DNA from 4 places in the Paenibacillus sp. J23TS9 genome. Region 1 is predicted to be linked to each of the others. Evidence: a T-box and tRNA genes for the amino acid it is inferred to sense, from the RefSeq annotation. Region 1 holds a T-box; the other regions hold tRNA genes.
What was found. The T-box of region 1 lies ahead of leuS (leucine--tRNA ligase). A T-box ahead of a tRNA ligase gene usually reads a tRNA of that ligase, here a tRNA-Leu.
Positions count from the first base shown of each region.

Region 1 (5,214 bases):
GTCCGGATCTCACTGGCTCCCGGATGGCTTGAAGCGCGGGCGGAGAAAAATGCGGAGTACCCTCTGGGTCTAGATATGCTGGTCGTTGACGAAAACAATAATTTGCTATGCCTGCCCCGGACGACGCAAATCGAGGAGAGGGAGGTGCTTCTATGGGATATGTAGCGGTAAAAGGCGGAACGCTGGCGATCGAGGAATCCCTGAAGCGGATCAAATTCGAGCGGATTAAGCAAGGAAAGGTTTTGGACGTCAGCCGTATCGAAGGCGGGATGAGAGGGTTGATCGACCAGATCATGTCGGAGAGCCTTCGCCTCGGCTTTGTTCGAAGTGTTGATTACGCTGGGTCTTGCCTTTCTTGCGACCTTGTTCGGAGCGATCATTGCACTGTTTCTCGGCCTGTTCTCAGCCCGCAACCTGTCTTCACCGCTTGCAGCCGCCATCATTAAAAGCTTGGTTGCGTTTATCCGAGCGGTACCTACGGTGATGTGGGTACTGATATTCGCCGTCGCAGCGGGTCTTGGCAGCGTCGCTGCCGTCATCGGCATGACCTTTCACTCCATTGGTTATTTGATCAAGGCCTACTCGGAAGCTTTTGAGGAAATGGACAAGGGGATGATCGAAGCGCTGAAGTCGAGCGGTGCGAACTGGTGGCAAATCGTGTTTCAAGCCATCATACCGTCTTCGTTATCCTATCTGATGTCATGGACGCTGCTCCGGTTCGAAATCAACTTCTCCGTCGCTATTGCGATGGGAGCGGCGGCTGGGGCAGGAGGGATCGGCTACGATATGTTTATGGCCAGCGGCTTCTACTTCGATCTGCAGGAAATCGGAGCTATCACCTACTTTATCCTGGGCTTTGCCATTCTGCTGGAAATCGTCGCAAACCGCGCGAAGAGAAAGCTGAAGCAGGGATAAAATCTGGTAGCCGCAAGGCAGGATATCGATGTGAATGAAGCAGTCTGCGCATACAAAGAACCTTGGACAGCAGATGTCCAAGGTTTTTTTGCCCGAAGCGCGAAAAGCTTCCGGACGGTCTTCCAAACGAATTAACGGTGCTCGATCAGATCGATCGTCCCGAGCACGATATGAGCCAGGCCGAAACCTAGAATTCCCGTGGCGGCAAGCTTATACTTGCTGCCGAGCAGCGCGGCGCCAGAAGCTGAGACTACAGTTCCAAGAACGGCAGGAATCAAACCTTCACGCATACGAACACTCCCCCTGGTTCAATAAGTTTGGACAGACAATGCTTAGTATGCAGAAAGCGCTCTCGAATATACGCTCTTATCGCGCCGAGGGTGAAGGTAAATGCCGGAGATCGCAGCATGCACCCGATTGACTGTCCTGACGGTTTTATATATAATATGACTTAATGTAGTTTTACTTAACGTAGAATGAACTAAAAACGAGACAATCTTTAGCTCAATCTATAGATTTGATCAAATTCAATAACTTCTGACAATGATGAGGGGTATTAGTTTCAGCGGTGTCACACAGAGAGCCGGCGGTTGGTGCAAGCCGGTTGACGAAGCGGAATGAACTCGCCTTGGAGTCATGGTTTGAAACGCGGAATGTTTATGATTCGGCGCGAAGAACCATCGCCTCACCTCCGATAAGGGTGCAAAGGGAGTGGAGAATAAAGTATATTTTCCGCTAACTAGGGTGGTACCACGGGAATCAAACCTCTCGTCCCTAGCGCTAATACGCTATGGATGCAGGGGTTTTTTTAATGGATTCCGTTCTGAAAGGAACGGCGTATGAAGTTTTAAGATTAATGAAAAAAGAGTATTGGATCGCGGCTTGTAGCAAGGCCGCCTGACTGTATGAGGAGGACATCAGATTATGAGTGAAAATGGGCAGCAGGCTCAGGGATATCAGGCCCAGGCAATTGAGCCGAAGTGGCAGAAGTATTGGGATGAGCATCATACGTTTAAAACGGGAGAGGAATCTGGCAAACCGAAGTTTTATGCGCTGGATATGTTTCCGTATCCATCCGGTGCGGGCCTCCATGTAGGACATCCTGAAGGTTATACGGCAACCGACATTGTATCCCGCTATAAGAGAATGCGCGGCTACAATGTGCTGCATCCGATGGGATGGGACGCATTTGGACTACCTGCAGAGCAGCATGCTCTCGATACAGGTGAACATCCACGTGATATCACGGTAAAGAATATCAACAATTTCCGCCGCCAAATCAAATCTTTGGGTTTCTCCTACGACTGGGATCGCGAGATCAGCACGACAGACCCGGATTATTACAAATGGACGCAGTGGATTTTCATCCAGCTGTACAATAAAGGCCTTGCTTATGTATCTGAACTGCCTGTGAACTGGTGCCCGGCTTTGGGTACCGTGCTTGCAAACGAAGAGGTTATTGACGGCAAGAGCGAGCGCGGTGGACACCCGGTTGTCCGGAAGCCGATGAGACAATGGGTGCTGAAAATTACCGAATATGCAGAACGTCTGCTTGAGGATCTGGAGGAACTGGACTGGTCCGAAAGCATTAAAGATATGCAGCGCAACTGGATTGGTAAATCCAAAGGGGCTGAAGTGAACTTTGATATTGAAGGGCATGAAGGTAAGCTTACCGTGTTTACTACCCGTCCGGATACCCTGTTTGGCGCCAGCTACTGCGTGCTCGCTCCTGAACATGACCTGGTAGCTGAGATTACAACGCCGGATCAGCTCGAAGCTGTAAAAGCTTATCAGGATCAAGCGGCTCGTAAGAGCGACCTGGAGCGTACGGATCTGGCTAAGTACAAAACCGGTGTATTCACAGGTGCTTATGCGGTCAATCCAGTGAATGGCGCGAAGCTGCCAATCTGGATCGCCGATTATGTACTTGCCGGTTATGGAACAGGCGCTATTATGGCGGTTCCAGGCCATGATACACGCGACTGGGAATTCGCGAAGCAGTTCGGGTTAGAAATCATTGAAGTCGTGAAAGGCGGCAATGTGCAGGAAGAGGCTTACAGTGGTGAAGGAGAGCATGTCAACTCCGGCTTCCTGAACGGCCTGGGCACAGAAAAAGCCATCCCTGCAATGATTACCTGGCTTGAGGAAAACGGAAATGGCCAAGGGAAAACTACCTACCGTCTGCGTGATTGGCTGTTCAGCCGCCAGCGCTATTGGGGAGAGCCGATTCCGATCCTGCATCTTGAGGACGGCACCATGAAGACCGTTCCGGAGGACCAGCTTCCTTTGATGCTGCCGGATATTGATCAGATTAAACCATCTGGCACAGGAGAATCGCCGCTTGCGAACGTAACCGAGTGGGTTGAGACGGTGGATCCGGAGACCGGCATGAAAGCACGCCGCGAGACGAACACCATGCCGCAATGGGCAGGCAGCTGCTGGTATTACCTGCGGTTTATTGATCCTCATAATCAAGAGGAGCTCATTTCGAAGGAGAAAGAACGCGAATGGATGCCGGTAGATCTCTACATCGGCGGAGTTGAGCATGCTGTGCTTCATCTGCTGTATGCACGCTTCTGGCATAAGGTTCTATATGATCTGGGCGTTGTCAGCACCAAGGAGCCGTTCCAGAAGCTGGTGAACCAGGGCATGATTCTTGGAACAAATAATGAGAAAATGAGTAAGTCCCGCGGCAATGTCATCAATCCCGATGAAATTGTTGAGAATTATGGCGCAGATACGCTCCGCATTTATGAAATGTTCATGGGGCCGCTCGAAGCGACGAAGCCATGGAACGAAAATGGTGTGGAAGGTGCGCACCGCTTCCTGTCCCGTGTATGGCGTCTTGTCGTTAATGAAGACGGCAGTCTGAATTCAAAAATTACGGATAATGAAGGCAGCGATGAATTCAAACGCGTTTGGCATAAAACGATCAAAAAAGTTACTGAAGATATGGAACATCTGCGTTTCAACACAGCGATCAGCCAGCTGATGATCTTCATCAATGATGCTTATAAGGCTGATTCGATTCCGCGCAAAGCGATTGAGGACTTCACGCAGCTGCTTGCGCCATTTGCACCGCATATTACCGAAGAGCTGTGGGAACGTCTCGGACATCAGGAAAGCATCGCATATGCTGCATGGCCAGCTTTTGATGAAGCATGGACGGTTGATTCCGAGGTTGAAATTGTCATTCAGGTCAACGGTAAAATCGTACAACGTGCCATGATTGCCAAAGACATGAGCCAGGAAGCTATGCAGGAATACAGCATGTCTCAGGACAATGTCCAGCAGGCCATTGCTGGCAAGACTATACGCAAAGTGGTCGCTGTACCAGGTAAACTGGTTAATATTGTAGCCAACTAAATCATAAACAGGATCGAAAAGCATTCAATCCCCGTACAATTAATTTTGTACGGGGATTTTTTTGGAATCACTGCTTTATTGAGACATTTGCTTTACGGCTAAGTTTTGGAATCGCCAAAAAGCGTATTGCATTTACTCAAATCTTCATCGTATTTAGCATGAGTCGTGGAGATAAGCTGGTGAAATACACCATCCAGACTATGCTTTAACAGGGCAAGGGCTTCTGCGGTGATTCCGCCAGGGACGGCAACCCTTTCCTGAAGCTCATGAGGCTTGAAGCCGCCCTCCGTTAGCAGCTTGCCCGTTCCAAGCAGCATTTCGCCGGCCAATTCTGTGAGATTCTCACGCCCGATGCCTGTCATTTCAACCGCTGCCTCAATCCATTGATCCAGAAAGAAGCTGATGAATGCAGGTCCACAGCTGGAAAAGTCCGAGGTAATCCGCACATGGGATTCCTGGATTTCCAGGGGCCTGCTGATGAAGCCCAGGAGATTTTCCAAAAGCAGCCTGTCTTCTGCATGAATACGACTGCCGTACATGCAAAGGGAAGCACCGCTCAGCGTTAAATGTGTGATGCTTGGAATGATTTTGGCAATTTTGCAGGTCAGTGCGCTTTCGAGATGATGTGTTTGGACCGGACTCGTGATCGATACAAGGATCTGGTTAGGCTTCACTTCATCCCCGATTTCATCGATCAAGACTTTATACTGAAGCGGTTTTACGCATAGAAATACGATTTCGCTATTTTTGACGGTCTCTACATTACTGCTGCATACATTCAGTCCGGGATGACGCTGAGCCAACAAATTCACCTTTTCTAATGAACGGTTGCTGGCGAAGATTTGCTGAGGCATGAGCGCACCGGAAGCAATGAAGGTATCGAGCAACATGCTTCCCATACTGCCGGTTCCGATGAATCCTACCTTCATATAG
Region 1 is NZ_BOSG01000001.1:219,266-224,479, forward strand. It holds gene phnH (phosphonate C-P lyase system protein PhnH) at 1-165, shown strand, start outside; partial or broken gene KJS65_RS29675 (carbon-phosphorus lyase complex subunit PhnI) at 153-305, shown strand; partial or broken gene KJS65_RS01075 (PhnE/PtxC family ABC transporter permease) at 307-915, shown strand; gene KJS65_RS01080 (asparagine synthase) at 1,047-1,205, opposite strand; T-box leader at 1,450-1,694, shown strand; gene leuS (leucine--tRNA ligase) at 1,840-4,281, shown strand; gene comER (late competence protein ComER) at 4,380-5,210, opposite strand.

Region 2 (5,214 bases), on a different contig from region 1:
GATCCTCCTTATGTAATGGGTACCAGGCAGCTATAAATGGCTTTCGCTTGCATGCAAGATCACTCCATGTTCTTATGACGAAAGTCGCCAGCGACGGCATGACAGCGCTTACAACAACCATCCTGGAAATGATCGCCGGATCCTTAGCGATCTTGGTGTACACGAACGTGTTAAACCAAGAGTTCTTGATATTCCAGCATATTTGTCCGCTCATTCCGAGAATTCAATTGAGCAGCCAATTTCTTTTTGAAATGCTGTTATTCATTCACGGCTCCCCCAATATAATTGAACACTTATCTCTATAGCGGACCTTCTGTGAACATTATATGGGATAGCAGTACCAAGAATCACCATAAATTTTAATTGTAGGTAGAATAGCAGAGCAAGGAGGAGCGTCACATGTGCTGCAGATTTTGATTTTTACTATAAAAAACCCTTCTGCCTTTATGCAGAAGGGGGAAGCAAGTCCTATCTCTCCATCGTTCGATTGTCTGCGGAAGCTTTCAGTAATCTGCTTCCGTCCTTGGATCGGGTTAGCAGATACAGAGCATACAATACAATAAAGATACCAAGGAACAGGGAGGAATACCGGTACATCGATCCGTAGCTGCTGAAGGATGCGATCTGTCCGAGAATTAAGGCGCCTACGGCGATCCCTAAATCAAGCGAATTAAAATACATGCTGTTGGCCATGCCCTGCTGTTGTGGGGGAACCAATTGAATCATCCAGGATTGCAGGGTTGGCTGGGCTGTACCGAAGCCAAGACCATAACAAAGCGCAGCCAATGCGAGAAATCCGGTTGAAGTCGAATAGGACAGCAGCCAGAGCCCTCCGATCAGGAATGCTGCCGCAGGGATGAGCAGCGCTTTATGTCCCTTTTTATCATAGATTTTACCGGATATTGGCCGGATGAGAACTACAGCGGCTGCATTAAACAGGAAGAAGAGCGAGGCATTGGCCAAACTCGCTTCTTTGCCGAACAGGTTGATGAAGCTGAGCAGACCGCCGTAAGTGACGGACATGAGCATATTAAGCAAGCTTGGCAGGAGCAGTGTTTTGGGAAAGCCCTTTTTACGCGGAACGGCTGTGAATTCCTGGGGGAGGGACGCCGAAACGGGTGGCTTCACCTTTTTGGCCAGCGGATATACCAGCGGGAAGATCAGGGCGATAACAATCAATGTAGCGTATACCAGCGACGGGAATCCTTGTTTTTCCAGCAGCATACTGCCGATTACGGGTCCGAGGGATAGCGCGATGCTGGTAGAAAGTCCAAAGTAGCCCATTCCTTCACCTAGGCGTCGAATCGGGATTACCCCGGATGCCATCGTTGGAAGCGTGGTGCTGCCCATCCCGAAGCCTACACCGAACAGGATCCGCATGCACAGAAGCAAGGCTAGCGTTCCGCTCCATAGGTAACCCAAGGTGGCGAGAAACGCGAGAATGATACCGAGAAACAGGATGGTGTTGCGTTTGCCTTTCTCCAGTGCCTTGGCCGAGAAGAGACGTGAAATAATGGCGGACAAAGCAAATACGGTCGTAAACATGCTTACCGTAAAGGCTCCCGCATGAAAATGCTCTTTAACATAGCCTGGCAGTGGCGATAAGACCATCTGTAAATTTAAAAACAGCAGTAGATTGCACACGGTGAGCATAACGAATTCCCGCGTCCATAGCTTTTCTTTGATGTCTTCCATGGTTGTAACCTCTAATCTACAAAAATTCGATCGATATTAGCATTAATCTGTTTCATAATTTGATCCAGCGTTTGCAACTGTTCATCTGAAATGCCGGCGATCAGCTCATCATTCAGGCTGAGCTCCAGCGGTACGGTCTCGTTCATTAGCTCTTGTACAGCCGAAGTAGCGTAAATCAAATAGGCTCTGCGGTCTCCAGGATCGGGTTTACGCTGGATGAAGCCTTTTTTATCGAGCACATCCAGAATACGCGTAATGGAAGGCTGATCCTTACCGGATCTCGTGGCAAGCTCCTTCTGGTTAATTCCTTCCTGAAGATATACCTGGTAAAGAACGGTCCATTGCTCGGGGGTAATGCCATAAGGCTTGAGTCTGCCTGCAAAAAGAGCGGACATTTTACGTGACATATTGCCAAAACGGAATCCGATGGATTGATGGGTTGATGTGAATCTGCTCAGAGCAAAACACTCCTTCAAAATAATTGTCAAGACAATTATATTCACATCAATGAAAATCGTCAATCATTTTTTCCAAATGGAAGGAATGAAAACGAGAGCGGGGTTTTATGATGTTGAACTGAAGGAGTGCAGATTATATGTGGGTATTTACTTATCACTAGGAATAGGAGGGGCCATCGAGTACGGATGAATACTTGGGATACAAACGACGAATACATTCCGGGCAGATATCATGGGTGAACTCGGCATGGGTGTGCTTTTCAAGAAAGCTTTCCACTGAATTCCAGATGTCGTCCTCATCCCGTATTCTTTTACATACCGCACAAATAGGGAGTAGACCGCGCAGGGTACGGATTTGAGTCAGCGCTTCCATTAAATCCTGTTCTAGCATCTTGCTTTGGGTAATATCGGTGAGGCAAACGATCATACCTTTGACGGTGTGCGAATCCTCATAATAAACCGTGGTGGCTTCGAATAAGAACCATTTTAAGCTCCGCTCGAAAGAGGATTGAAACTCCGTGCGGAAAAGCGGGCTAGTCCCGTTCAATACGGGATCAAGCGCGTTGGGACAACGTCCTTCAGCTTCTGAAAGGGCCGCAAATATTTGTGTGAAATTAATTCCCGTCCAGTTGAATGATGCAGGTATGCCGCCTTCACTCGAATTTTGAACCCAGGCATGATTGACAGAAAGGATGTAGCCTTTGGGGTTGACAACCGCAATGGCTTGTCTTAGTGAATGTATGATTTCAAGAATACTAATGCCTGAATTAAACAAATAAAGTCGCTCCCTCTATATGAATTGGAAGTGCTTATATCGATGTGCGGCATGCTCGTCCAGTTTGACGGGGGAGTTGCAGTTCATGCGGAGAATAATGGTAAAAAGGGTGGAATTAATGATACAATTACCAATATGTTATCATTTGCGATAGCAAGGAGAGTATATACGTCTTTACGTAATTTTGCAAGAATATAATTACTTATATGCGTCGTCGGAAGACGATTTGGAAGGCGGTCTTATATGCAATCCATTTACGATCGAATTGAATCGTTAATTAAAATGCGGGGGATGACGAAGAAGCTATTTTGTGAAGAGCTGGGGATCAGTACAGGCAATCTGGGAGACTGGAAAAGGAGTAAATCAACACCAAGCACGAATAAGCTCGTTGAAATTTCCTCGTTTTTTGGCGTCAGCTTGGATTGGCTCATTCTGGGCAAAGAACCGGAGTCTTTTCTTATAAAGGAAAACAGGAGTACATACGTATGGGACGAATGTGATCAATCCAGCGTCTTATTATCCGAAAAAGAAAAAGAGTTTATTAAGGAGTATATCAGTTTTACCCGCTATAAAAAACAACAATCTTTTGATCAATAACGTATTTTATTCTGATGAGAAACCGTAAGGCAGGACTTGTCATTTTGATGCTAGTGAGAGCGGGTCCTGCCGTCTATACATTGAATTTTCAGGATAGCTATTTACATTTTCGGGCTGTTGGTATATAATAAAAAAGTTGCTGAAAAAGTTATCACTGCGCGGTAGTGGTGGAATGGCAGACACGCTATCTTGAGGGGGTAGTGGGCGTATGCTCGTGGAGGTTCGAGTCCTCTCTACCGCATTTATAGTAAGAACACGAAGAAGATCCTTGCTCCCGCAAGGATCTTTTTGTTTTTTCAGCAGATATACGAAATTATATGCCGCTCGTTGTTTTTAATTGGAAGAAGAATTCCCGATCAGCTTTTTAATATCCTCTTCAATTTTATCCGGTGTCGTTTGTGGTGCGTAGCGCTTAATAACCCGCCCTTGTTTGTCGACCAGAAATTTAGTGAAATTCCATTTGATCGCCTTGGAGCCCAGTACGCCAGGCGCCTTTTCGGTGAGATGCTTGAACAGCGGATGGGCGTTATCGCCCTTGACATCGATTTTCTCGAACATGGGAAAGCTTACGCCGTAATTGACTTGGCAAAACTCCGCAATTTCCTCGCTGCCTCCCGGCTCTTGATGCGCAAACTGGTTGCTGGGAAATCCGAGGATTTCAAAATGCTGATCATGAAATTTTTCGTACAGCTCCTGAAGCCCCCGATATTGGGGAGTCAACCCGCACTTGCTTGCCGTATTTACGATAAGCAGCACTTGATCCTGATAGTCGGATAAAGGTTTTTCCTTGCCCTGCAACGTGCGGGCATGATAGTCGTACACAGACATTTTCCTTCCTCCCTTCCTTATATCTTATACAACTTAATTTTATACAATGAATCAATTCATTTCAATCTTACGTATCGATCAGAACAATGAAACATAAGCCTCAGCCAAACTCAGCAGAGGGCTGGAATCACCTTAATATCCGTTTTCAGGGCATGGCTGCCTGACTGCCGGTTGGAGCAGCTGTTTTTCAACCGTTTGCTCGCTCTGGCGCTGCTTCACGTCACTTTATGAAAATACAGTGTTCATTGACAGAAAGAAGAATGGAAGGCTCTAATCCGTTTAATATAAACAGGTGAAATAGAGAGGATACGAGAGCCAAAAGGAGATATAAACTTTTGTAAGCGATAACCTGAGCTGAAATGATCTTATTTTAAGCGATAAGCGATTTCACACCACCTTTACACTAATTGCACGCGGGTGTATGATTCAAATCGTAATTCAAGACGTTTCCATTTTTGAATCGCTGAATTTTCACTCTCTTTATGGGTGGGAATCGGGGGAACCAATCGCGCGTACTCCAGTTGTCCGGTGTGAGAGTCGGAGACAGGTGATACCGCAGGGGTGAATCCTGTGACCGGATGCCATGGATCCGGGCGCGGGTAGAGCGACTCTCACCGCTCGAATCCGTCAGCTAACCTCGTAAGCGTTGTTTGAGAGAGGAATGATGAAACTTGTGATCGATATCTATCGACCACAGGGGTTCAGTTAACCTCTGTGGTTTTTTATAATATCAGAAAGTATAAACTACAGAGCCATTACTTCCTGATATTGCAAGAAAAATTTCCGCTAATCGCGGTCTGTCTTCTGTGAAAGTACGTCAATTGACGTTTTTCTTATTGCCAAAATGCATGAAATGCAAAA
Region 2 is NZ_BOSG01000004.1:270,093-275,306, reverse strand. It holds gene KJS65_RS22865 (MFS transporter) at 469-1,695, opposite strand; gene KJS65_RS22860 (MarR family winged helix-turn-helix transcriptional regulator) at 1,707-2,216, opposite strand; gene KJS65_RS22855 (nitrogen regulation protein NR(II)) at 2,311-2,928, opposite strand; gene KJS65_RS22850 (helix-turn-helix domain-containing protein) at 3,172-3,525, shown strand; tRNA gene KJS65_RS22845 (tRNA-Leu) at 3,684-3,766, shown strand; gene KJS65_RS22840 (glutathione peroxidase) at 3,859-4,353, opposite strand; cyclic di-AMP (ydaO/yuaA leader) riboswitch at 4,805-5,015, shown strand.
Region 2: it has a tRNA-Leu gene. The T-box ahead of leuS (leucine--tRNA ligase) is inferred to sense a tRNA for this amino acid. The anticodon was not compared.

Region 3 (5,214 bases), 2.7 Mb from region 1:
ATGGAAAGTCTCAGTACCAGGCAAAAAGGCGGTTTATATTCATGGAATAATCGCTGAGGAGCTGCCTTTAGAAACAGCCCCTGCTGCGGATATGGAAAACGACGGCCTGACTCCCCATCCTGGAATTCACCTCACAAGCACAATTCTGCCTGAACAGCAGCGGGACAGCGATCCATACGACAACCTATTATGGCTCAAATCGCCTAAGCTTTCATTGAAGGGAACGAATGACCTGATGCAGGCTGTCAAATCGGAGCAAAGCAGTCTTGTGTTCACTTCCCCAGGCCATAATGCGAATTATGGCGCGCCTTTTGCCATCACCGGTCTCCACTCTTGGTCGGTAACAGAAAATAAAGGAATTGTACTCTATGCTGCATCAGGAGCGGCCGGCACCCGTTATTTACCGGCTTCCGCACTCCTTTCGCATGGCGAATTTCGCAGTATGAACTTATCCCATATGTAACAAATTAAAAAAGACACCAGGGCCGGTTTGAAATACGGTCTTGGCGTCTTTTTGATTTGCCCTATATTTTCTTTTTCTTTCTAGGTTGCCGCTTCATCAGCGTCAATCCTAACGGTATCATACCAAACCATTTTTCACCCCAAGGCTCCCTCGGCTTGGTGTGCCGAAGCCGCTCTTCCTTAGGTGTCTCGATGAATGTCACGACACGCTCGGTAATGTATTTTACAAGTTCATCTCCGCTGGCCATTGTGCATCCCCCCGAAGTTTTGATGCTTATAGCTTGTGCAAATCCGCAGCTTTTTAAACGAACCGTACTTTGGACGCATATCCTCTATTCCTCTGGCACTTCTTTATTTTTTAAGTTCCGTTAAATGCATTTATTTCCGATTTTTGCACATTATAAAGCTGTACTAGAGTTTATTGGAAAAATCAGCACCTTTAAATAAGAACTTTAATCCATGAAAGGATGGCCTTTACGTATGAATAAGCTTCTGCAGCTGACCATCTCCGCCCTTATTGCGGCATCTCTTGTCCTAACTTTTCCCGTACAGGCCATGGCGAAGTCCGGCCCGTCCGAAGAGGTAAAAGAACATCCTGCATTCCCGCGGGATGTCATCATTGTTGATGCAGGTCATGGCGGTATTGACGGAGGAACCTCGTTTCAGAACATTCTGGAAAAGGATATCAATCTTGCGATCGCGCAAAAGGTATTCATGCTGCTGCGCAGTCAAGGTTATCATGCTGTATTAAATCGGACAGGTGATTATGCCCTCAGCGATGATAATCACTGGTTAAACAGCCGATCCAGACATCAACGTGATCTGGCCCAGAGGAAGGAGCTTAGCCAGCAGATTCCTACGCTGGTTGTCGTGAGTCTGCATGTAAACTGGGGACGAAATACATCCAAGCGCGGCGGACTTGTCCTCTTTCAGGATGAAGGTCGCAGCGTCCTGCTTGCTTCAGCCATTCAGCAGCAGCTGGATCAGCTTTACGGGAATAAAGGTTCCATCAAACATGGAAGACCCTTTTACCTGCTTAACCAGGTAGCCGATCCGGCAGTCATTGTCGAAACCGGTTTTCTGAGCAATGCCGAGGATCGCAATATGTTGACAGACCGTAGAGAACAACTGAAGATTGCCAAGGCCATTGCAAATGGAATCAGTTATTATTTGACGGTAATATAGGAGAAGGCTGCCAGCCCCAGATATCCCGCACCAGGTCACTGATGCCCACAAAGGTCACACGGCCCTGCATGCTGGCTGCACTGCTTCTCAATACCTCGGCCGTTTTTTTGCCTTGGGTTCCAACATGCCCGATGGTCACGCAGTTATCATGCTCTTTGGCAAAATCCTCCACTGCCCTCATTTGCTTGCTGATATGACTGGCAGTATGGAAATCATCAAGGAAAATATGATTGGCAACCGGCGGCATTCCCATATTCACAGCAAGCTTGCCTACAATTGAGTGGTAGTTCGTTTTGCTGTCAACGAAAAAGAGACCTCTCTCCCTGCACACTTTAAGCACAATAGACATGATCCGTTCGTCGCCTGTAATTTTCGACCCCATGTGGTTATTCATACCAATGGCATATGGAACGTTATCGATGGCGTCCTCAACCTTCCTGCGTACTTCATCATCACTCATATTGGCTGTGATTGCTCCTGGACCCAGCCACTTGGGATTGCCCTGCTTGGGTTCCATCGGCATATGAACAATAACATCATAGCCTTTCTTATGGGCAAGCTCAGCATCACTGCGAGTTGTGGGCAGAAAAGGCATGATCGCTACAGTCAGCTTAATGGGCATAGACAACATCTCTTCCGTCCCACCTTGTCCGTTTCCAAAATCATCAATAATAACAGCTATTCTTTTTTCCTTCTTCGCAGGACTTTGTTGACTTGGCGAGTTCTGTTCTTCCCCTGAAGGTATTCCAATGTTCACACTGTACTTATCTGATTCGGAAAGTTCGGCAAATGCCGGAGATACCGATGCGGATATGAGGAGCAAAGCCAGTCCTGCCGCCTTAATACAGACGCTCCATTCGTATATATTCCGTGATTTCAAGCCTTTCTTCCTCCTTCTTGTTGCAACGTTTATCGTTTACCTCATTGTTTGAGAAAGCAGGAGTAAATATGTATTCACATGAAAAAAGACGTTTTGGACTTATGTCCAAAACGTCTTTTATAGGATGCGGTCGAGAGGACTCGAACCTCCACGGGGGTTAGCCCACACGGACCTGAACCGTGCGCGTCTGCCAATTCCGCCACGACCGCATATGTATTATGTCGCTTTGTCGTTTCAAACTCATTCGCGGCGACAAGATATATCTTATCACACCAATAAAACATAGTCAACACTTTTCTTCGAAAAAATGATTAGTGGATGATTTGGGAGAAAAATACCAATCAAAAAAGTATTGATTAAAATACAGTATAACGGGTAAAATAAGAACACAAGTTCGTATAAGGCGGTGATTTCATTGACTGCTCCAGGCATAACACGTGAAGAATTGTCGCTAATCAAAAGCTTCCTGCTCCTGCAGTTCATTCATAAAGTATTTGAGCGGGACCTTCGAATTATGAAGGAAAGTGGTGTGTTTAAAACCCCGGAGCTGTACATGGAAGTACTCGCTAAGGGTGACCGTCAAACCTTGATGCTTCTGACCGAGGTCAAACGTGAATTTAAAAACCGCAGAATTCGAGTGTACCAAGTCGCACAGAATGAGCGTGGAATTGAGGCCGAATATGTATGCAGAGGATATACAGGAGAAATGAATATTTTATGGCCAGCTTTTCGCAGTGAGATGCTCGCCAGAATGAAAGCTTATTTAGGCCTACAGCCTTCTTCTGAGCCAATTGGTTATGCGCCAGAACCTCATTCCACATTCACCATTTCTCCTACGTAAAGATGGTCAGCACTCAAAAAAGCCGCTTAACCATCAAGCGAGGCCTGAGTGGACAAAGCGGCTGTTCGAGCTTTATATGGATCGAATTTGTCACTATCATTTCCTGGTCGGTCACTCCCCTTGGAGCGAGCTTCATTAAGCTTCAGGATTCGAGCGAGGCTCGTCCACTGGCTCATAGATGTAGCTGCGGTCAAGCTTAACCACCTTCCGGTTGCGGCGGCGGATCATCACCTGCTCTTCGTTCCAGGCGACCACAATCCCTTTGACATCATTGGCTTCCATATTATCGCGAACCACCCTAACCATCTCTCCGGAAAGTCGGTACTGGTTTAACTGCTCATCGGTAATCATCATCCCCATCTCCTTTCCTTTACTCACAAAAAAAGACCTAAATGGGCCCATTTAGGTCATATCTTTTGCAGCAGATTCCTGCCTGAATTATTATCTAAACGGCAAATTAACGTTGCGCATGTTCTCTGCTGTCATTTTTCTCAAACCAAAAATCGAGAACGGTCGAAGACATCACCCGTTTTTCTACATACTCCACTTGATGAGGGTTAAACAATTCCTTCCAGGAAAAGTCAAGCTCATCACACATACGCACGATGGTCAGCAGCTCTGACCAGGCGACATAGCGTTTGTACCAGAAAAATTGAGGATGCTCCATAATATAGGGATAAAGATCATCGAACTCCGTATGTTTACAATCCAAAGCGCGTTCAAAATGATCCTTAGCTGCAGCCAGTTTATCGACAAAATACTGCTCGGTTACCGGTTCTTTCCCCATTGTACTGCCTCCCCTCTTCGTGATCTCAAGTATATTATAAGCGAAAATAACGCTACTTGAAAGGAATTGTTTATATTTGGACGATTAGTCTGCAAAAGTTATAGCGCCGTTATCCAGAGACTCAATCCGTACCAGCGATTCAAGCCGGATGCCTTGTTCACGTATGGCACGTGCACCAGCCTGGAAGCATTTCTCCACAACGATGCCAAGTCCAACCAGTTCAGCACCTGAACGGCCGATAATCTTCACGAGCCCTCTCGCTGCATCCCCGTTGGCGATAATATCGTCGATAAACAATACTTTATCCTGTTCTTGGATGTATTTACGCGAAAGCATAATATCGGTGACTATTCCTTTGGTAAAGGACGGAACACGCTCACATAAGGCGTCTGGATCAGCCAGGAGCGTTTTTTTGCGGCGAGCGAACACCAAGGGTACACCCAGTTCCAGCGCCGTGGCAAATGCGACCGCAATGCCGGAGGATTCTACCGTAATCACCCGGGTAACGCCCATGTCTGCGTAACGGGCGGCAAATTCACGGCCCATCTCCATGGTCAGCTCAGGATCGACCTGATGATTCAGCAGTCCGTCCAGATTTAGCACCTGCTCCGACATGACGGAGCTCTCTTCGATAATTCTTTGCTTTAATTTATCCATTCCATCAACCCCCAAGACGGCACTTCTACTTTTTGACGTAAAAATAACATAACCCTTGTTCACATATCAAGAATAAATAACACATTCACGAATGTTTTTAATCATCGTTTTTTCCACCAGATGATACCCGCACTTACAAGAACGATCAATGTGATTATGGAAATACCAACCCGTAGGGTCGAGCGCTCCATCATGACAGCAATCTCATTCCAGTGGTACCCGACAGCATGACCAATCAGCAAGAAAGTTGTGCAGAACAGCAGTGCACCTGACGCCGCATAGAGTAGGTAACGACCGAACGGCACTTTGGATATCCCAGCCATATAGGAGGACAAATGACGAAGTCCTGGAACAAAATAACCAAGTACAATACTCCAGGAACCGTAGCGCTTAAACCAAGCT
Region 3 is NZ_BOSG01000001.1:2,891,706-2,896,919, forward strand. It holds gene KJS65_RS13535 (hypothetical protein) at 1-463, shown strand, start outside; gene KJS65_RS13540 (YqzE family protein) at 525-710, opposite strand; gene KJS65_RS13545 (N-acetylmuramoyl-L-alanine amidase) at 943-1,647, shown strand; gene KJS65_RS13550 (divergent polysaccharide deacetylase family protein) at 1,622-2,527, opposite strand; tRNA gene KJS65_RS13555 (tRNA-Leu) at 2,653-2,736, opposite strand; gene KJS65_RS13560 (YhjD family protein) at 2,934-3,368, shown strand; gene KJS65_RS13565 (hypothetical protein) at 3,504-3,719, opposite strand; gene KJS65_RS13570 (hypothetical protein) at 3,826-4,155, opposite strand; gene KJS65_RS13575 (xanthine phosphoribosyltransferase) at 4,240-4,812, opposite strand; gene KJS65_RS13580 (DedA family protein) at 4,914-5,214, opposite strand, start outside.
Region 3: it has a tRNA-Leu gene. The T-box ahead of leuS (leucine--tRNA ligase) is inferred to sense a tRNA for this amino acid. The anticodon was not compared.

Region 4 (5,214 bases), 2.8 Mb from region 1:
GGATATATCGGAATGCGCGGCAATTTTGAGGAAGGTTATCAGGGAGTAAAGGGCAAATCCGTCACAGGCAATTACATCAACGGATTCTACGATTCCAAACCGATTGTTTATCCGGAAGGAGCCTACGGCTATCCTTCCCGGAATCAATCCATGCTGAACGTGACCAACGCACAGTGTGTCGGGGTGCTGGTTGGGAATGATCCCTTTCATCTCCATTCGGGAAACGTGATCTTGTATAAGCGGGAATTGGATATGAAACGTGGCTTTCTGCAGCGGCAAGTGGAATGGGAGTCCCCTTCAGGGGGGCATGTGCTGCTAAGCTTCAAGCGCCTGGTTTCACTGCCGCATAAGCATCTGGCTGCGATACAGGTTGAAATCGAATCTATCAGCTATACGGGGGATATCCGCCTGAACTCTATCATGGACGGAAAAATCGAGGAAGCGGAAGTAACGGATGATCCTCGTCTTGGTTCTGGAGGCGGTGAGCCAAGTCTAATCCTTGAGCAGTTGGCGCATGTCAGTGATTTGTCACTGCTGAAGCAGAGAACCCGTCATACAGGCTTTGAGCTGCTTACCGCCATCAGTCATCAGTTAGCGGGTGCAGCCTTTGAGACCGAGAATATGATGGGCGAGGAAAAAATCGGAACCAGCTTCACAGTCAAACTGTCTCCTGGTGAAAAAGTATCCTTAACCAAGTATATTTCTTATCACACCTCAAGGGATGAGGCAGGCGGGGATCTTGAGAAGCTGGCTGCCGAGACACATCTTTTGGCCTCCAGTCTGGGCTTTGAGAGACTTTTGGCCGAGCAGGAGAAGTATTTGGACGCTTTCTGGCAGCATGCCGATGTGGAAATCGAGGGAGATCCCGCACTACAGCAGGGAATTCGCTTCAATGCCTTCCAGCTGCTGCAGTCGGTGGGGCGGGACGGTAAGACGAACATCGGTGCCAAGGGTTTGACCGGCGAAGGATATGAAGGGCATTATTTCTGGGATACGGAAATGTATATGATGCCGTTCTTCACTTACACCCAGCCTCAGATTGCCCGTTCGCTGATGGAATTTCGTTATGCCACGCTGGATAAAGCGCGCAGCCGCGCGGCCGTGATGTCCCAAAAAGGGGCACTGTATCCGTGGCGTACGATTGATGGCGAGGAGAATTCGGCTTATTTCCCGGCGGGAACGGCACAGATGCATATCAATGCGGATATCGCATACGCGATCAGACAGTACGTTCAGGCTACGGGAGATGAGGAGTTTCTGGTCAGCAAGGGAGCTGAAATCCTGTTTGAGACTTCAAGATTCTGGTTTGATCTTGGTTACTTTAATGATGCCAGAGATGGTGCCTTCTGCATCGATGGTGTCACAGGCCCGGATGAGTACACGGCTATCGTCAATAACAATACCTACACGAACCTGATGGTGCAAAGCCAGCTGAGATATGCAGCAGAAACTGCAAATCTTCTGCGCCGGGATTATCCGGCAGAATATGAGAGGATCCAGCAGGCCATCGGCCTGGATGAGGCCGAAATAGAGGGCTGGCAAGAAGCTGCCTCCCGTATGTTTGTGCCTTATGATGAACGGATGGAGATTTATGCGCAGGACGACACCTTTTTAATGAAGAAAAAGTGGGATTTTGAAAATACGCCGGATGACAAGTATCCGCTGCTGCTTCATTATCACCCGCTCGTCATTTACCGGCATCAGGTGCTTAAACAGGCGGATACGGTAATGGTGATGTTCCTGCTCAGCGAGCTGTTCACTCTGGAGGAGAAGATCAGAAACTATCAATATTACGAACCGCTGACCACCCATGATTCATCGTTGTCTCCTTGTATACACAGCATTGTATGTGCGGAAATCGGTGATCTGGAGGGCGCATATGCCTACTTCGACCGGACCGTTCGAATGGATCTGGATGACATTAATCGTAATGCCAAGGACGGCTTGCATACCGCTGCGATGGCAGGCTCATGGATGTCGATCGTCCATGGCTTTGCAGGCATGCGTCTGACGGATGGCTCGCTCAGCTTTAGTCCTGTGCTTCCGGAACAGTGGGATAGCTGCAGCTTCAAAGTGATGTACCAAGGACAGCTGCTCAAGGTCAGCATGGGACGGCAGAATACAAGCTACACCTTGCTTTCAGAGGACTCCGTTTCGTTCAGGCACAGAGGAGTAGTCATAACTCTATCATCGAAGGAAACCATCGTAGTAGAATCATAGAATTCGTTTTAGAGAAAAGATAAGAACGGCATGGCCATTAGTGCTGCAAAACTGCAGTCGTAAACGGGCCTGTGCCGTTTTTTTTCAAGCGGAAGAGGTCATTTGTCATCTTTAAAACTTTTTTTGTGAAAATGCTTGACGCTAACTAGCTTGCCATGGTAAGATCTATCTTGTCGCCGCGAAAGAGTGCTTTCGCAAAAGACATTCGCCAATATGCGGTCGTGGCGGAATTGGCAGACGCGCACGGTTCAGGTCCGTGTGGGCTAACCCCCGTGGAGGTTCGAGTCCTCTCGACCGCATAACATGATTTACAAGACTGTCGTATCCAATAGGATACGGCAGTTTTTGTTATTAAACTTAGAATTCTTATGAGAGGAGCCGGAGCAAGTTCACGGCTGTTTATAAACATAGTAATAAAACAAACGGGGCATCTCTTCAGGATCTAAGTGATCTGAGGAGAATGCCCTTTATTTATTGAATCGGTATTTACAAATTGACGCACATATTGTTTGAACTGTTCCCGGAGCGGAGAGCGCGGCTGGTCTTCTGCATACGCGAGTACACCATGCACGGCCGGTTCGGGTTGTCCGGGCAGCGGCAGCGACTTAAGAACAGCGGTTGCGAGTTCTTGCTGTATGCCAGATGCCGGGAAGATACTGATAAAATCACCGGATTGCACAATGCTTTTAATAATCTCCGGAGAATCGGAGACCGCCCGCTCCCATAGATGAATGTTGCAGGCAGCTGCATAGGAGCGTGCATACTCCATCATAAACGATCCTTCGCCATGCTGAACGAAAAACTGCTGGGCTATCAGCTGCTGCGTCAGCGATTTGAGACCGCCAAAGGCATGGGTTCCGGAAAAAATTACGGCTATATCTTCTTTTATAATTGTTTCTTCGGTTAATGCCTTTACCGCTTCCGTTGGGGATTGCCCTGAATAATAGAAAGCCAAATCGACTTCCTGGCCCAGCAGCAGCTCCCGGATCCTACGGGTAGGCTTGATGCTGAGCTCGATCTGAATGCCCGGATACTGGCTGCAGAAGCCGCTGATCAAAGGGGGAAGGATATAAGTACCCATCATGCTGTCTGCCCCGATATGCAGATGCCCCTTGTTCAGATCCGTGTAATCCTGTACGGCTTTTCTGGCCTCAGCAGCCATGGCAGTCATCTTAACCGCGTAAGGATACAACGCTTTGCCGGCCTCCGTTAACAAAATTCTGCCTCTTTTTGCCTCAAACAGCGCGACTCCGAGATCTTCCTCCAGGCTTTTCATATGAAAGGTTACGGTGGGCTGCTTCATATTCAGTTCTCTTGCCACATCCGTGACCTTTTTAAGCTTCTCTATGAATACAAGAATCTGTAGTTTTAACAAATTCAATGATATTCCCTCCTTAAATCACGTCCTATACCTTAATTATAGAATTAATCTATGTTTATATAAACATTTTGTATAGATTTTTATTTTTAAGTTAACAAAACACGTCATTTTACAAAATGATAGAGAACTACAATGAATTTGTCGGTAACGTAATAGAGTTGCCATGACAAACACAGAACAGGGGGAAACAAAAGATTATGAAACTCAAAAAACCATTACTTATGATTTGTACGTTGGCACTGGTGGTTATGCTGGCAGCCTGTGGTAGCAAGAATACCCAAGAGGACAGCAGCGCTTCGGGAACGGCGAATAACGATAAATCTTCTGAGCTTAGCGGCTCTGTATTGGCAGTAGGCTCGACGGCGCTTCAACCACTGGTTGAACAAGCGGCACAAAAGTTCATGGCTGAATCCCAGTATTCCAAAATTCAAGTGCAAGTGCAAGGCGGCGGCAGCGGTACTGGCTTGACTCAAGTATCCGGCGGCCAAGCTGACATCGGTAACTCCGACGTATTTGCAGAAGAGAAGCTGAAGGATGAAGCGAAAGATCTGGTTGATCATCAAGTAGCTGTCGTGGCTATGGCTGCGGTGACCAATCCGGATGCAGGCGTGGATAACCTGACGAAACAACAGCTGGTAGATATTTTCACAGGTAAAGTGACGAACTGGAAAGAAGTTGGCGGTAAAGACGAAGCGATCGTGATCGTAAACCGTCCATCGAGCTCCGGCACCCGTAAAACTTTTGAGAAATACGCCCTGGGTGCATCGACAGAAGATCTGAAGGGTTCTATTCAAGAAGAGTCTTCCGGTACGGTTAAGAAAATCGTGTCTGAAAGTCCTGGCGCAATCGGATACCTGGCACTGTCCTACCTTGATGATAAAGTTAAAGTCGTAAAATACGATGGTGTGGAAGCTACTGTCGAAAATGTAACATCCGGCAAATATCCGGTATGGGCTTACGAGCACATGTATACAAAAGGCGAGCCTAAGCCAGCCGTAAAAGCATTCCTTGACTACATCGCTTCGGATGCCGTTCAAAATGGTGACGTGGTTGAGCTTGGATATATCCCGGTTTCCAAAATGGAAGTTAAACGTGACGTAGACGGCAACGTTTCGAAATAAGCCTTAAGTGAACTTCTAAATAAGCTTGAAAGAGGCGGAGTAGTATTCTGCCTCTATTTTCACTTTAGAAAGAAGGACAACGATGAAAGTTATAGATGAAGGGCCTGTTCAGGTTCAACCAGCACGTTCTGCCCGCTGGAAAAAACATCATGCTGAAGATCTTGCGGGCCGGAGCTATACGTTTATTTGTGTGGCTTTGCTCATTGTCATCATCATATCTATTATATATTTTGTCGCGTCCAAGGGACTGGCGACATTCTTTCGTGATGGCGTTAGTCTTGGCGATTTTCTATTTGGTACCACATGGGACCCGGAGGGCAATCAGGGAGAGCCGCAATACGGCGTACTGCCATTTATCTTTGGTTCCTTTGCCACATCGCTGCTGGCTGCTCTGATCGCAAGTCCGCTCAGCATCTGTGCTTCACTTTTTATGACCGAGATTGTTCCCGGCTGGGGGAAAAAGCTTCTGCAGCCTGTCATTGAGCTGCTTGC
Region 4 is NZ_BOSG01000001.1:2,971,185-2,976,398, reverse strand. It holds gene KJS65_RS13985 (glycoside hydrolase family 65 protein) at 1-2,220, shown strand, start outside; tRNA gene KJS65_RS13980 (tRNA-Leu) at 2,436-2,519, shown strand; gene KJS65_RS13975 (LysR family transcriptional regulator) at 2,663-3,601, opposite strand; gene KJS65_RS13970 (phosphate ABC transporter substrate-binding protein) at 3,799-4,722, shown strand; gene pstC (phosphate ABC transporter permease subunit PstC) at 4,805-5,214, shown strand, end outside.
Region 4: it has a tRNA-Leu gene. The T-box ahead of leuS (leucine--tRNA ligase) is inferred to sense a tRNA for this amino acid. The anticodon was not compared.